DNA from 3 places in the Ruegeria sp. CG8 genome. Region 3 is predicted to be linked to each of the others. Evidence: riboswitches for the same ligand, from Rfam matches in the RefSeq annotation. Region 3 holds a riboswitch; each other region holds the start of a gene.
What was found. A riboswitch is a leader RNA that binds a small molecule or an ion and turns the genes downstream of it on or off. The one in region 3 is predicted to bind cobalamin.
Positions count from the first base shown of each region.

Region 1: linked by a shared signal. The riboswitch ahead of ACR0EF_RS12900 (hypothetical protein) and the one ahead of ACR0EF_RS08740 (DUF1636 family protein) in region 3 are both predicted to bind cobalamin.
Region 2: linked by a shared signal. The riboswitch ahead of ACR0EF_RS16120 (DUF1636 family protein) and the one ahead of ACR0EF_RS08740 (DUF1636 family protein) in region 3 are both predicted to bind cobalamin.

Region 1 covers NZ_JBQFRA010000003.1:550,657-555,009, forward strand. Annotated here, with positions in the region: gene ACR0EF_RS12890 (DNA polymerase III subunit gamma/tau) at 1-1,194, opposite strand, end outside; gene ACR0EF_RS12895 (protein-tyrosine phosphatase family protein) at 1,350-1,853, shown strand; gene ACR0EF_RS12900 (hypothetical protein) at 1,857-2,264, opposite strand; cobalamin riboswitch at 2,351-2,568, opposite strand; gene ACR0EF_RS12905 (TetR/AcrR family transcriptional regulator) at 2,597-3,169, opposite strand; gene ACR0EF_RS12910 (alpha/beta hydrolase family protein) at 3,254-4,111, shown strand; RNA gene ffs (signal recognition particle sRNA small type) at 4,193-4,291, opposite strand; gene ACR0EF_RS12920 (bifunctional 2',3'-cyclic-nucleotide 2'-phosphodiesterase/3'-nucleotidase) at 4,331-4,353, opposite strand, start outside.
Region 2 covers NZ_JBQFRA010000005.1:245,248-249,600, reverse strand. Annotated here, with positions in the region: gene ACR0EF_RS16140 (hypothetical protein) at 7-312, opposite strand; gene ACR0EF_RS16135 (hypothetical protein) at 362-976, opposite strand; gene ACR0EF_RS16130 (hypothetical protein) at 1,032-1,370, opposite strand; gene ACR0EF_RS16125 (hypothetical protein) at 1,695-1,994, opposite strand; cobalamin riboswitch at 2,640-2,847, shown strand; gene ACR0EF_RS16120 (DUF1636 family protein) at 2,951-3,349, shown strand; gene ACR0EF_RS16115 (ABC transporter ATP-binding protein) at 3,346-4,146, shown strand; gene ACR0EF_RS16110 (ABC transporter substrate-binding protein) at 4,148-4,353, shown strand, end outside.
Region 3 covers NZ_JBQFRA010000002.1:546,604-550,956, forward strand. Annotated here, with positions in the region: gene ACR0EF_RS08730 (NAD(P)-dependent oxidoreductase) at 65-1,021, opposite strand; gene ACR0EF_RS08735 (LysR family transcriptional regulator) at 1,130-2,005, shown strand; cobalamin riboswitch at 2,078-2,282, shown strand; gene ACR0EF_RS08740 (DUF1636 family protein) at 2,365-2,748, shown strand; gene cobW (cobalamin biosynthesis protein CobW) at 2,751-3,806, shown strand; gene cobN (cobaltochelatase subunit CobN) at 3,813-4,353, shown strand, end outside.

The DNA.
Region 1 (4,353 bases), on a different contig from region 3:
GCCCCCCGGCCCGCCGACGGGCGGCGGAGGGCTGTCCTGAAGGCGCTTGATCAACTCTTCCGGGCTGGGCAGATCGGCCACATGGGTCAGGCGGATCACCGCCATTTCCGCGGCCATCATGGCGTTGGGGGCGGCCGAGACTTCCTCTAGTGCCTTCAGCAGCATCTGCCACATCCGGGTCAGCGCCCGCATCGGCAGCGCCTCGGCCATCTGCTGGCCGCGGGTGCGTTCATCGGGCGAGACGGTGGGATCTTCGGCTGCGTCGGGGGTGATCTTCACCACCGAGACCCAATGCGTGATTTCGGCCAGATCGCGCAACACCGCCAGCGGGTCGGCGCCCTCGGCATATTGCGCGCCCAGTTCGGTCAGGGCCCCGGCCGCATCGCCGCGCAGGATCATGTCCACCAGGTCCAGCACGCGGCCCCGGTCGGCCAGTCCCAGCATCGCGCGCACCTGGTCGGCGGTGGTTTCGCCGGCACCATGGCTGATTGCCTGATCCAGCAGCGAGGTCGCATCCCGGGCCGAGCCTTCGGCGGCGCGGGTGATCAGTGCCAGCGCGTCATCCGAGATTTCCGCGCCCTCGGCGGTGGCGATCTTGCGCAGCAGGCCGATCATCACTTCGGGCTCGATCCGGCGCAGGTCGAACCGTTGGCAGCGCGACAGCACGGTGACCGGAACCTTGCGGATCTCGGTCGTGGCGAAGATGAATTTCACATGCTCGGGCGGTTCCTCCAGCGTTTTCAACAGCGCGTTGAAGGCGCTGGTCGACAGCATGTGGACTTCGTCGATGATGTAGATCTTGTACCGCGCGCTGGCGGCGCGATAGCGCACGCTGTCGATGATCTCTCGGATGTCGTTCACGCCGGTGCGGCTGGCGGCGTCCATTTCCAGCACGTCCACATGGCGACCTTCCATGATGGCCACGCAATGCTCGCACTGGCCGCAGGGTTCGGTCGTTGGGCCGCCATTGCCGTCGGGTCCGATGCAGTTCATGCCCTTGGCGATGATCCGGGCCGTGGTCGTCTTGCCGGTGCCGCGGATGCCGGTCATGATGAAGGCCTGCGCGATCCGGTCCGCCTCGAACGCGTTTTTCAGCGTGCGCACCATGGCATCCTGACCGACCAGGTCGGCAAAGGTTTCCGGGCGGTATTTTCGGGCGAGAACCTGATAGGCGGGGCTGGACTGTGTGGTCATGTCTGCTCTGACGGATTCGTACTGACGATGCAGGGTAGAGTTCCCGGTGCCCCGCGTCCACAGCGCCGGTGCAGGTTTTTCGCTTTGGCGAGCGCGCGGTGTGAGGCATACTGCGCGGATCAAGTTCAATCAGCCAGTTTCGGGGGGAACGTCTGATGACAAATCTTGTGGTTCATGCATTGCAGGTGGGCGGCGGTACGCTGGCCCTGACCTCGGTTCCCGGCGGTGGCGGCGACTATGAGGGAGACCTGGACCTGATTTCAGCCTGGGCGCCGGGGCTGGTGATTTCGATGACAACCCTTGCCGAACTGGTTGCCGTGGGTGCGGGCGAATTGGGTTGTGACATCCATCGGCGCGCCTGTCGGTGGGCGCATCTGCCGGTCGCCGACTTCTCGGCGCCGTTGACCGAGATATCCGGCCGCTGGCCCGAAGTCAGTGCCGCCGCCCGCCATGCGCTGTCGGGCGGCGGGCGGGTACTGGTCCACTGCCGGGGCGGTTGCGGGCGGTCTGGCATGGTTGTCCTGCGTCTGATGATCGAAAGCGGCGAGCAGCCGGAACAAGCCCTGAAACGCCTGCGGGCCGTACGCCCCTGCGCGGTCGAAACCGATGCTCAGATGGACTGGGCCATCGCCCCGGCGCGCGAGGCACTGGCGACCTGACCTTCAGGCGGTTGCGCGGAACTCGCGCTCGGCCCTGACCACGGGCATGATCGCCGTGGCCTGCAGCATCGCACAGGGTCGATCACCAATGACCTGTGCGGGCAGGGCGTCGCGCTGGTCGTCAAACAGCATGTCGGCAAAGGTATCAAGGCAGTCGGGTGGGGTGTCGGCGGCCGCTCCGCAATACACGCGGATCCGTTCGGGACGTGCATCGAACCGCGCCGTGCAGCCATGTTCGCAATGGGCCAGTTCGCTGCTGCCTTCCACTTGGAAGTCGGGGGATGTTGCCGCCTGCGCCGTCGCCATTGCCTGCGCGATGGCCCGTGCCATGCGCGCCAGTGCCGGGCAGGTCTTTCCGGTGCGCTGGCAGATTGTTGCCGCGAATTCATGGGTGTCGGTCTTCCAAATCATGTTGCGCCCTCCGCGCGCTGGGCGAGGTGGATTTGGACAGACGCCGGTTTCAAGGCCAGACCCTGCCCGGACACCCCGTCCGAGTTTCGGTTTCACGTTTGATGGCAGGTCTCCTGACTTGCGGGTCTTTGCTTTGCCAACCTTCCCAACCTTGCGGTCAGTGGTATTTAGGCATCGCTCTCCGCCTACAGTTGCGGGGGCAGTCGCGGCCTTGGTCCGCTCCGGAGTTCCGGGTTGGACCGCACCGTGTTCCCTTTTCATCCCGGACCGAAACGGCACGGGAACCATCCCCTCATCGCTAGCGGTGTATCCGAGATCGAGTCAAGACGGTTTCAGCCCGGTTGCCGGAGTGAGGCCCAAGGGAACAGATCAGGCAGTCTGCGCAGCACATTCGAATCCCTGCGGGCACGGGCCAATTGCCAGCCGCCTTGCATCACGATGAACAGGGTGTCCGCAGCATTTTCAGGGTCGGAAACTCCGAACCGCGCGGCGTGGTTTCGAACTTCGATGATCCAGCTTTCATACAGACGGTCTGCATGTTCCCGAAACGCGCGGTTGTCGGGGCTTTCGAACAGGGTGGCGGCGATCGGGCAGGTCTCCCATTGGGCCGAGGTGTCGAACAGCTTCGCGATCTTGTGGCACAGGGTGGTGACCCCGTCGCGAAAATCCGCGGCGTCGTCGAATGCCGCAGCGATCATGCTCAACATCCCGTCCGAGGCCCAACTGGCCGCCGCCAGGGCCAGATCCGGCTTGCCCTTTGGAAAATGGTGATAAAGCGAACCCTTGGGGGCTTGCGCTTCGGCCAGCAATTCCGCCAGACCGACACCGTTATAGCCCGAGCGCTGGAACAGTCGGGCGGCAGTCACGATCAGGCGATCTTTGGTGTTTGGTGGACGTTGGGTCATGCAGGCCAAATATTGACAGGCCTAGACCAATTGGTCCAGACACAAAGTATTAGACCGATCGGTCCAGAGTGTTTGGAGGCAAAGATGTTGGATTCGCAGCACGCGGTTGACGTGGAAGACTTTAAGTTTCCGTCGGGCCAGACCCAGCTGGCGGCGCGGCTTTACACTCCGGCGGTCGAGCCGCAAACCGTTGTTGTGCTGAACGGCGCAACAGGAGTGCCACGTGACTACTATCAGCACTTTGCTCGCTGGCTGGCCGCCGAGCGCGGTATGGCTTGCCTGACATATGATTACCGGGATTTCGAGCATTCGCTGACCGGGCGGCTGAAAGACTCGAAGGCCACGATGGCGGACTGGGCGCTGATCGACATGCCCGCAGCGCGTGCCGAGATGCACCGTCGATACCCGCAGGCAAAACTGTGGGTGATCGGGCATTCGGTCGGTGGAATGCTGGGTCCGCTGCAACCGGAAATCGAACAGATCGACCGGATGATCTGTGTGTGCGCAGGTTTGGTGACGGTGGCCGATCACCCGTGGCCCTACAAGGGCTTGGCGACTCTGTTCTGGTATGGCCACGTGCCACCTCTGGTGCGTCTTCTGGGGTACCTGCCGGGGAAACTTCTGGGATTCGGAGCCGATTTGCCGGCGGGCGTCTATTGGCAATGGCGCAAGTGGTGTACATCGCCCACCAGCTATCTGCCCGAATTGGGAGACACGCTTCCCCAGGCGGATTGGAGTCGGGCGAACGCCACGGCGGATATCATTGCGTTCGAGGATGACCAGACTGTGCCACCGCCCGCGGTCTGGCGGCTGTCTGAACTCTATGGTCCGACCGCCCGTCGGCGTTTGTTGCAGCCGAAGGATTTCGGACTGTCCGAAATCGGTCATATCGGCGCCTTCGCCCGGCGCAGCAGTGCCGTTTGGCCGCGATTGATCGCCTGACCCGCCCGCAAGCGCGGTTTTCAGGAACAACGACGAAATACAGAGGTTGGATTGACCGGGCCGAATACGCGGCGCGGCGTCAAGTGAGAGGTTGGACATCGACCCAAGCGGGGCTCGTTGTGGCTGCTTCCTTCCGGACCTGACCAGGTTGGCGAGGCGCTTGCCCGCGCCAACCTCTCGACCGCCGATATAGGCATCACGCACCCGCTTGGCAACCCGTCACAAAGACAGGCGTACCCTAA
Region 2 (4,353 bases), on a different contig from region 3:
GGTGTGTCAGCAGTCACCAGACGGCAGCATCGCTACGTCCGAGTATCTTCCCTCAGATGTCGTGATCCGAGCACAGGCACCGGTCTCCTTGTTGAACCAGTACGAGGTCAGCCCTTCGCTTCGGATGAGTTCAAACCCGAGACTTTGAATGCCCATTTCAGCCTGACCCGCTCTTGCGCCTTCAAATGACGACAGATCGCTGGAACTGCCCACGGTAGGAGCACTTGCTTCCACTGATCCGCCACTTTCGTCGCATCCTGCAAGCACAGAGACACTGACCGCGCCGATCGCCACTAGGGTCTTGGATTTCATCTGCTTTCCTATTTTTTGGAAATGCGTTTCATGGTTTCGGGGCGATCACCTATTCAATTCCAAAAATGACGTTGTAGTCGACGGCAGAGTTGCTGCGGTTGATGACCTCGACAACATGATCGCCGGATTGCCACAGCTGTCCGCGATACTCCTTGTCCGCAGACATCAATCCCAGCAATTCAGACCCATCGGGGTTGCGAATGACGTAGTCCAGGGATCCATTTCGCGGAGCAACGCGGACGTAAAGAAACTGTTCATTCTTCGCGCCAAGAACGTATTGCTGCGATGCCCCTGGCGCGAGTTGGCCGACGAGCTCGGCGCCGGTGGACCCGGCATCGAATTTGACGCGCTGGCTACCTGTAGACCCGGAAGCGCCGTCCATGGCTCCGCCACCATCATCCATCGCCTCGACAACCGACATCTCGCCGATGCTTCCATCCTTGTACGCAATGCAACGCCAAAGTGTTCCGCCCGCGTCACGCAGCATGACGAGCGTGCCGGCTTCCGAGAACTGTGAGCTTTCGATCGTGCCGGACTGACCGTCCGGTCCACCGACCTGCCGCAGATGGTCGATACACGCGTCGTCGGCGTCTGACATGGCCAGCGCGGCTGTTCCGCTGAGCGCAAGGGCGGGAGTTAAAAGGTTCAAAAAACTGCGTTTCATGAGCAGGTCCTCTGTTGGTCTATCCTAAGTGTTGTGTTTCCGGTGAGCAGAAACCTCACTTCGCTTCCCGCAACTTTGCCAGAAATTCATCGCATGCCTGTGCGCTGCCGACGATCTCGTCCGTCGTTTCAATTCCTTGCAATGATGCCATCTCGGAGTTCACGCGATTGAGGATCTGATCTGCTTGCTCGGCGGTGATCAGGTTCTCGGCCTGAGCTCCCTTCAATGTGGTGCACACACCGGCGGACAAGCCTGTCGCAACGCCGACACCCATCGCGGCCCCGCCGCCCAAGGTCATCGCTCCAACCACGCCGAGGATGAGCCCGATCACAAGCCCCAAGATCACTTTTCCCATGTTTTCCTCCCATTTTGCGGGAAAGAGTTCCGCCTTCATTCCTGGCGCAAACCACGTGCCCATCTGCATATCAAAACCAGTGCCAACAGGTTGAGCACCGGTGCTATCGCTGCGAACCACGGTTTGGCGACCTCTGAGAAAAGGTCCACCGCAAGGACCCAAGGCAGACCCAGCGGCAAAAGGAACACGCCGGACAATGGGTCTCGTTCCTGTCCGAACCAGCCAAAAGTGCCCGTCAGGAACGCAAACAACGCCAACAGGTAAAGGGTCGCAAACGCGATGATGGTTATTCTGCAGACCAAGCCGGACCTCTGCGTATCAAGCAAGCGCAGCACAGCCGATTTCAACTAGGCATAAAACGGGTCACAACGCGCCTTCGTCGCCCAGGAACTCGATACCAGCTGTCGCGCCATCACTATAGGCAATACAATTCCACGGAGCCCGATCCTCTCCAACCCCAACGGTGACTTGTGTTCCAGCCTCGCTGAACGCGGATGAGAGCACGACCACTTGCGGATTGTTGGTTGTTTTGGCCACGTCTCGCAGACACGCCTGTTGAGCGGGCGTCAGTTCGGCAGGTGTGCTTGACGTGCTGGTGTCGTCACAGGCCGCTAGCAGTGCGAAACACGTCGCGCCTGAAATCATCATGACTTTGTTAATCACTTTCTTCTCCTCTTGGGTTTGCTGATGCTTGTGGAATAGGTGGTTTTATTTTGCGCGCCTGCGTCTATGCGGTCCCCGGTTTTGCCGCCAAAGACATGGCTGGCAGACAGAAATTCTGCCGATCCCCGGGACCGTAAACAAAGCGTGCTGACGCAATGACGTCATGGGCAAAAACCGGTGCGAAGTTTCGAGGAAGGGTTCGTACGTTAAGTCCGGGCACCGCGTCCTCCCAACGCTGATCTTCGTGAAATGCCTTCCGACTGCCAGCACTCACTCCAGCAGTCGGAAGGGCCCGACGAAACGGGCGACAGCGACAACAACGGAGGTAAAGCTAAAGTTGTGTCGAATTCGTATGTTTGAATCAATCACAAGATAAATCAATGATTTTTCCGCGCGTAAATTTTGTAAGCTTGGCAACAATAGGCTTCTGCAATCAAAGGGAAAGGGCGAGGCCGCTCACGGAGGCTTGGCAGTCAGCCCGCTTGCGCCGCCGTGTTTCGGGACCTTCCGGGCTATCTTAAGTCATTTGGTCAAAACGACGTAATTAGCCGCCCGGTCTGTCGCTCAGGCGGTGCCGAAGGGTCGCCTGGATACCTCCATTACGCACCCGCCCAGTAAGTCGTTGACAGTGCAACTCGATTCATGGATGAGATTGGCGCTGATGGTTCCCGATCGTTTCGGCGGTCGGGTAAATGGGAATACGGTGCGGCGCCGTTCTGACGCCAATGCCGTGACTGCCCCCGCAACTGTAGGCGGTGTGCGACCCCCGGATGCCACTGGGCCGATAGGTCTGGGAAGGCGGGGCAAGCCATACACCGCGAGTCAGGAGACCTGCCATCATCAAACGCAACTCAACCCGGGCGGGGTGTCCCGGAAGGAGGCCAAGATGGCATTTTCGGCTTACGCCGCTGACATGACTGGTTCCCTTTCCGCCCCGCGATTTCGCGGAGGGCGAAATGAACCGACAATCAACACATCACATCACGGTTTGCCTATCTTGCCGACCCAAGGGCGCAGCCGCACGCCCCGGGCCTGACCTGATCGGACGATTGCGCGCCGCGCTGGCCGAAGACGACTGTTTGGCAGGTTTTGACGTTTCCGGTGCCGCCTGCATGGCCGGGTGCACCCGACCCTGTACCGTCGCCTATCACGGGCCGGGCAAGGCATCTTACCTGGTTGGCGGTATTACGTCTGAAGAGACCGGGGCATTGGTGGAATTCGCCCGGCTGTACCAGCAGTTGCGCGATGGATGGTGCAGCTCGGTCGACCGCCCGGCCGGGCTTCGCCACGCAACACTGGCCCGCATTCCAGCCGCGATGGCTGCGTCTTCGGAAGATGCGGATTGCGCCTCATGAGCGCGCCTTTGCTGTCGGTGGATGCCGTCACTTGGGCGCCGCGAAAACGAGCGCCGTTGGTGCTGCACGAGACCAGTTTTGCGCTGATGCGCGGGCAGGTCATGGGGGTTGTGGGGCCGAACGGTGCCGGCAAGACAACCCTTCTGCGGATGATCTACGGCTATCACCGTCCGTCCTCGGGCGACATTCTGGTGGACGGCGGATCCGTCAAAAGAATGGCCCCCCGGGCGCTGGCGCGTCAGGTAGCCGCCGTGCTGCAGGAGCAGCCCTCGGATTTCGCGCTGACCGTGCGCGACATCGTGGCGTTGGGGCGGGTGCCGCACCGGTTGGGCCTGTCCACGCCCGGCAGTCGTGACCACCAGATCATCGAATCCGCGCTGCACCGAATGGATCTGGACGGGTTTACCGACCGTGGGCTGGCCACTCTGTCCGGCGGCGAGCGTCAGCGTGTGATGGTCGCGCGCGCCCTTGCCCAGGAACCCCGGATTCTTGTGCTGGACGAGCCTACCAACCACCTGGACATCCGCCACCAGCTAGAGGTGTTGCGGCTGATCCGGGACCTCGACCTGACGATCGTCACCTCGCTGCACGACCTGAACTTGGCTGCCGATGTCTGCGACCGTGTTCTGGTTCTGAAGAACGGTCGACCCTGCGGCTTTGGCCCACCCCAGACAGTGCTGAGTGACAGGCTGGTCTCTGACACGTTCGAAGTCACCGCCCGGCAAGAGCAGCTCAGCCTCAGTCACAAACCTCACCTGACCTATCAACTCCCCACCCCCAACCAGAAGGAAGCTTGAAATGAAACCGACCACCCTGGCCCTGGGCCTTGCTTTGGCCACCAACACCGCGACCGCGGAAACCACCGTGCAAAGTTGCAATCGAACCGTCACCTTTGACGAACCGCCCAAGGCGGCGGTCTCGAACGACGTGAACCTGACGGAAATGATGCTGGTGCTGGGCTTGGCCGACCGGATGGTGGGATATACCGGCATTTCCGGCTGGAA
Region 3 (4,353 bases):
CAGCGACGCGGTCGGTACATGCGAGAACCCCGCGGAAAGGGCGTGCCTTGCGCTGACCGTCGGCTCAAACCGTGCTTCGGCCTTGAGGAATCACCTCATACCCCGGCTCTTCCGGTTCATCGTCCTGCATCTCGGCCGGAAAACCGGGCGCGGTAATGCTCAGCCCGGTTGCATCCTCGAGCCGTCGAATGACGTTGGGCGACAGCTCGCGCGCGCCATAGCGGGCGATGGCGTCGTCGAAGATCTTAATCATCAACGGGTTCATCTCCAACGGCACGCCGGCGCGGTCGGCGACCTCCTGGAACAGGCCGATATCCTTTTTCACCAGGTCCGTGGTGAAGGAAATATCGCGCGAGCCGTTCAGGATCACCTGGCTTTCGGTCTCATGTACGAAGGAGGTACCGGACGAAATCTTGATCGCCTCGTAGGTGGTGTTCAGGTCCATCCCGGCGGCCTTGGCGGTCACCAGCGCCTCGGCGCAGGTGATCAGGTTGGCAGTTGCCAGATAGTTGGTCAGCACCTTCAGAACCGAGGCCGTGCCCAGATCGCCGGTATGCAGAATGCGCCGGCCCATGGTCGTAAGGAACGGCAGGATACGCTCGAACGTGGCCCGGTCGCAGCCCGCGAAGATCGAGATATTGCCCGTGGCCGCCCGGTGGCACCCGCCCGAAACCGGGCAGTCCACCGCCGCCCCGCCGCGTTCGATCACCATGGCCCCCAGGCGTTTGACCTCGGCCTCGTCGGTGGTGGACATCTCCATCCAGATCTTACCGTGGGTAACCTCGGGCAGCATCTGCTGCATCACTGCGTCCGAGGCAGCGGGCGACGGCAGGCAGGTGATGACCGCATCGCAATCGCGCATCATCTGGGCCGGGCTTTCACCGGCTTTTGCTCCCTTGGCGGCGAACTCCGCCACAAGATCGGGGTTCAGGTCGTGTACCGTCAGGTCGATACCGTTGCGCAGCAGCGACCCCGACAGCTTGCCCCCCACATTGCCCAAACCGATGAAACCGACCTTCATGTTCTGCCCTCCCGCAGGCGCAATTTCGTTGGCACGAGTATTTCCGTTGCCCATCGACAAAAGAAACGAATAATAAGTCAATCTAAATGCAAAATATTTTGGTGCTGAATGGACCGCCTGCCCAATCCGGCCTGGTTGCGCAGCTTTGAGGCTGCCGCCCGCCATCTGAATTTCACAACCGCCGCGCAGGAACTGGGCCTGACCCAGACGGCGGTGTCGCTGCATATCCGCTCGCTCGAGGCGGATCTCGGCCAGCCGCTTTTTGTACGCAACGCCCGACACCTGTCGCTGACCGAGCTGGGCCAGTCCTATGCGCTGACCGTGCGTCGGGCGTTGTCAGATATCGCGCTGACCACCAACAGCCTGTTCGGCCCCGCCTCGCGGCAAGCGTTAACCATCCGGGCGGCGATATCGACGATGACCTACTGGATCGCCGCTGATCTGCCCGCGTTCAGCGCCCAGCACCCCGAGGTCCCGGTGCGGCTGGTGTCGCATATCTGGAACGACTCGGCCGCGCCTGCGGATGTGGACGTGGAAATACGGCTGGGCCATGGCGACTGGCCCGGTGTTGCGGCCGAACGGCTGTGCTCGGAACGGCTGGTGCCCGTCTGCCGGGCGCAGGACCCGGCGCCAGACCTGCAAAACGGCCCGTTGATCCACATTCTTGGGTACGAGGACAACTGGGCGCGGTACTTCGAGGCCACGGACACCGACCTGCCCGACCGCCCCGCGCGCCATTCGGCGGATACGACCGTCACCGCGCTGCAACTGGTGATGGCCGGCGCGGGCTACGCCACCGTTCTGGAGCGGTTCGCGCGCAACGCCATTGCCCAGGGCGCGCCGATCCGGGTTGCGGGGCCGGCGATTCCCTTTGCCCAGTCGCACTATCTGATCCGCAGCGTCAGCGCGGCGCCTCCGTCCATCCCTGCCGAGTTGTTCCTAGCCTGGCTACGCGACAGGCTGGCCAGTGATGCCGCGGATTGACCCCGGCAGGTCGCTTTTTCGATCCGACGCAGGGCACTTGGCCCCGCGCGCTTGACAACCCCCCTGCCCGTGCCGCATGTCGCTTGCGTTGGTGTCTGTGCAAACAGATGAAAAGGGAATGCGTCAGCGGTTTTCCGTCAAACGCAGCCGCCCCCGCGACCGTGACCGGAGAGGGTGCCCAAATGCCACTGGCCGCAGGCCGGGAAGGCGGGACATCCGACAGAGCGCCGCTCTGACATCCGCAAGCCGGGAGACCTGCCAACGCCCGAAGACAAACCGGACGGGGTGTTCCGGTGTCGGGCCCATGTCCGCAACGTGGCCCGCGCATACCCCGTCCCCCGACAACCGAGTGAGGGGGGATGAGATACGTGACCGAGACCACACCAGTTGAACTGCTGGTCTGCACCACCTGCCGACGCGGGCTGCCCATCGAGGATGACGCCCAGCGCCCCGGCACGCTGCTTCACAAGGCGCTGGCCGCCGCCGACCTGCCCGCGGGCATCACCCTGAAGCCGGTCGAATGCCTGTCGAACTGCGATCAGGGCTGCTCGATCGTTCTGCGCGGCGGGCCGTCGCGCTGGACCTTCGTCTATGAAAACCTGAACGAATCCGACCATGTCGAGATCATCGTCGAAGGCGCCACCAAATATCTGGCCGCCGATGATGGCCTTGTGAAATGGCGCGACCGCCCTGAACATTTCCGTAAGAACTGCGCCGCCCGCATTCCCCCGATTGGAGCCTGAGCATGAGCACCCTCGAAAAACTTCCCGTCACCGTCATCACCGGCTTTCTCGGCTCGGGCAAGACCACGCTGATCCGCCATCTGATGCAGAACCCGCAGGGCAAGCGGCTGGCCGTGGTGGTCAACGAATTCGGCGATGTGGGCGTCGATGGCGAGATCCTGAAAAGCTGCGCCATCCCCGACTGCCCGGCGGAAAACATCATGGAGCTGGCCAATGGCTGCATCTGCTGCACCGTGGCCGATGACTTCATCCCCACGATCGAGGCGCTGATGGCGCTCGACCCGCGCCCCGATCACATCCTGATCGAAACCAGCGGTCTGGCCCTGCCGAAACCGCTGCTCAAGGCGTTCGACTGGCCCGACATCCGTTCCAAGATCACCGTGGACGGCGTGATCGCTCTGGCCGATGCCGAGGCCGTGGCCGCAGGCCGCTTCGCCCCGAATGTCGCGGCGGTGGATGCCCAGCGCATGGCCGATGACTCGATCGACCACGAAACGCCCCTGTCCGAGGTGTTCGAGGATCAGATCTCGTGCGCCGACATCATCCTGCTGACCAAGCCTGACCTGGCCGGCCCCGAAGGCGTGGCCAAGGCGCGCGAGATCATCGCCGCCGAGGCGCCCCGCCCCCTGCCCGTGGTCGAAGTGGCCGAGGGTGCGGTGGACGTGCGCGTGGTGCTGGGGCTGGAGGCCGCAGCCGAAGACGACATGGACGCCCGCCCCTCGCATCACGATGGCCATGACGACCACGAACATGACGATTTCGAAAGCATTGTGGTCGAGCTGCCAGAACAGACCGACCCGGCGCAGCTGGTCGCCAATATCGAGCGTCTGGCGAACGAGCTGAACATCCTGCGGGTCAAGGGCTATGCCGCCGTTCAGGGCAAGCCGATGCGCCTGCTGGTCCAGGCGGTCGGCGCGCGGGTGCGGCACCAGTATGACCGCCCGTGGAAACCCGAGGAAGAGCGCCGCTCGCGCCTTGTGGTCATCGCCGAGCATGACGACATCGACGAGGCCGCGATCCGCGGCATCCTGACGGGCGTCACCGAGGCCGCCGAGTAAGCACCGATGCACGTCGTCTTCCGCGAAAGCCACGGGCTCGAAGAAACCGAGACCCCGACCGATCTGGGCCAGAGCCCGGCGGATCTGGTGGTGCTGTCCTTTTCGGACAGCGACCTGGGTGCTTTCGCGGCCGGCTGGCATCGCGGCGGCGGGCCCGAGGGGCGGATGCCCTCGTTGCGGCTGGCCAGCCTGACGGCGCTGAAGCACCCATTGTCGGTCGATACCTATGTCGAGCAGACGCTGGAGGGTGCCAAGGGCATCCTGATCCGGCTGATCGGCGGAGTGCCCTATTGGTCCTACGGGTTGCAGCAGGTGCTGGCGCTGGCGCAGGCCAAGGGCATCGCGCTGGCGGTGCTGCCCGCCGACGGGCGCGAGGATACGCGGCTGGACGACTATTCCACCCTGCCGGTCTCGACCCTGCGGCGGCTGGCGCATCTGTGCGACACCGGCGGCGAGGTGGCCGCGCAGGCGGCGCTGGCGCAGATGGCGCTGGCGGCGGGGCTCTATGCCGGGCCGGTGATGGGGGCCAAGACTCTGCCCGACTGCG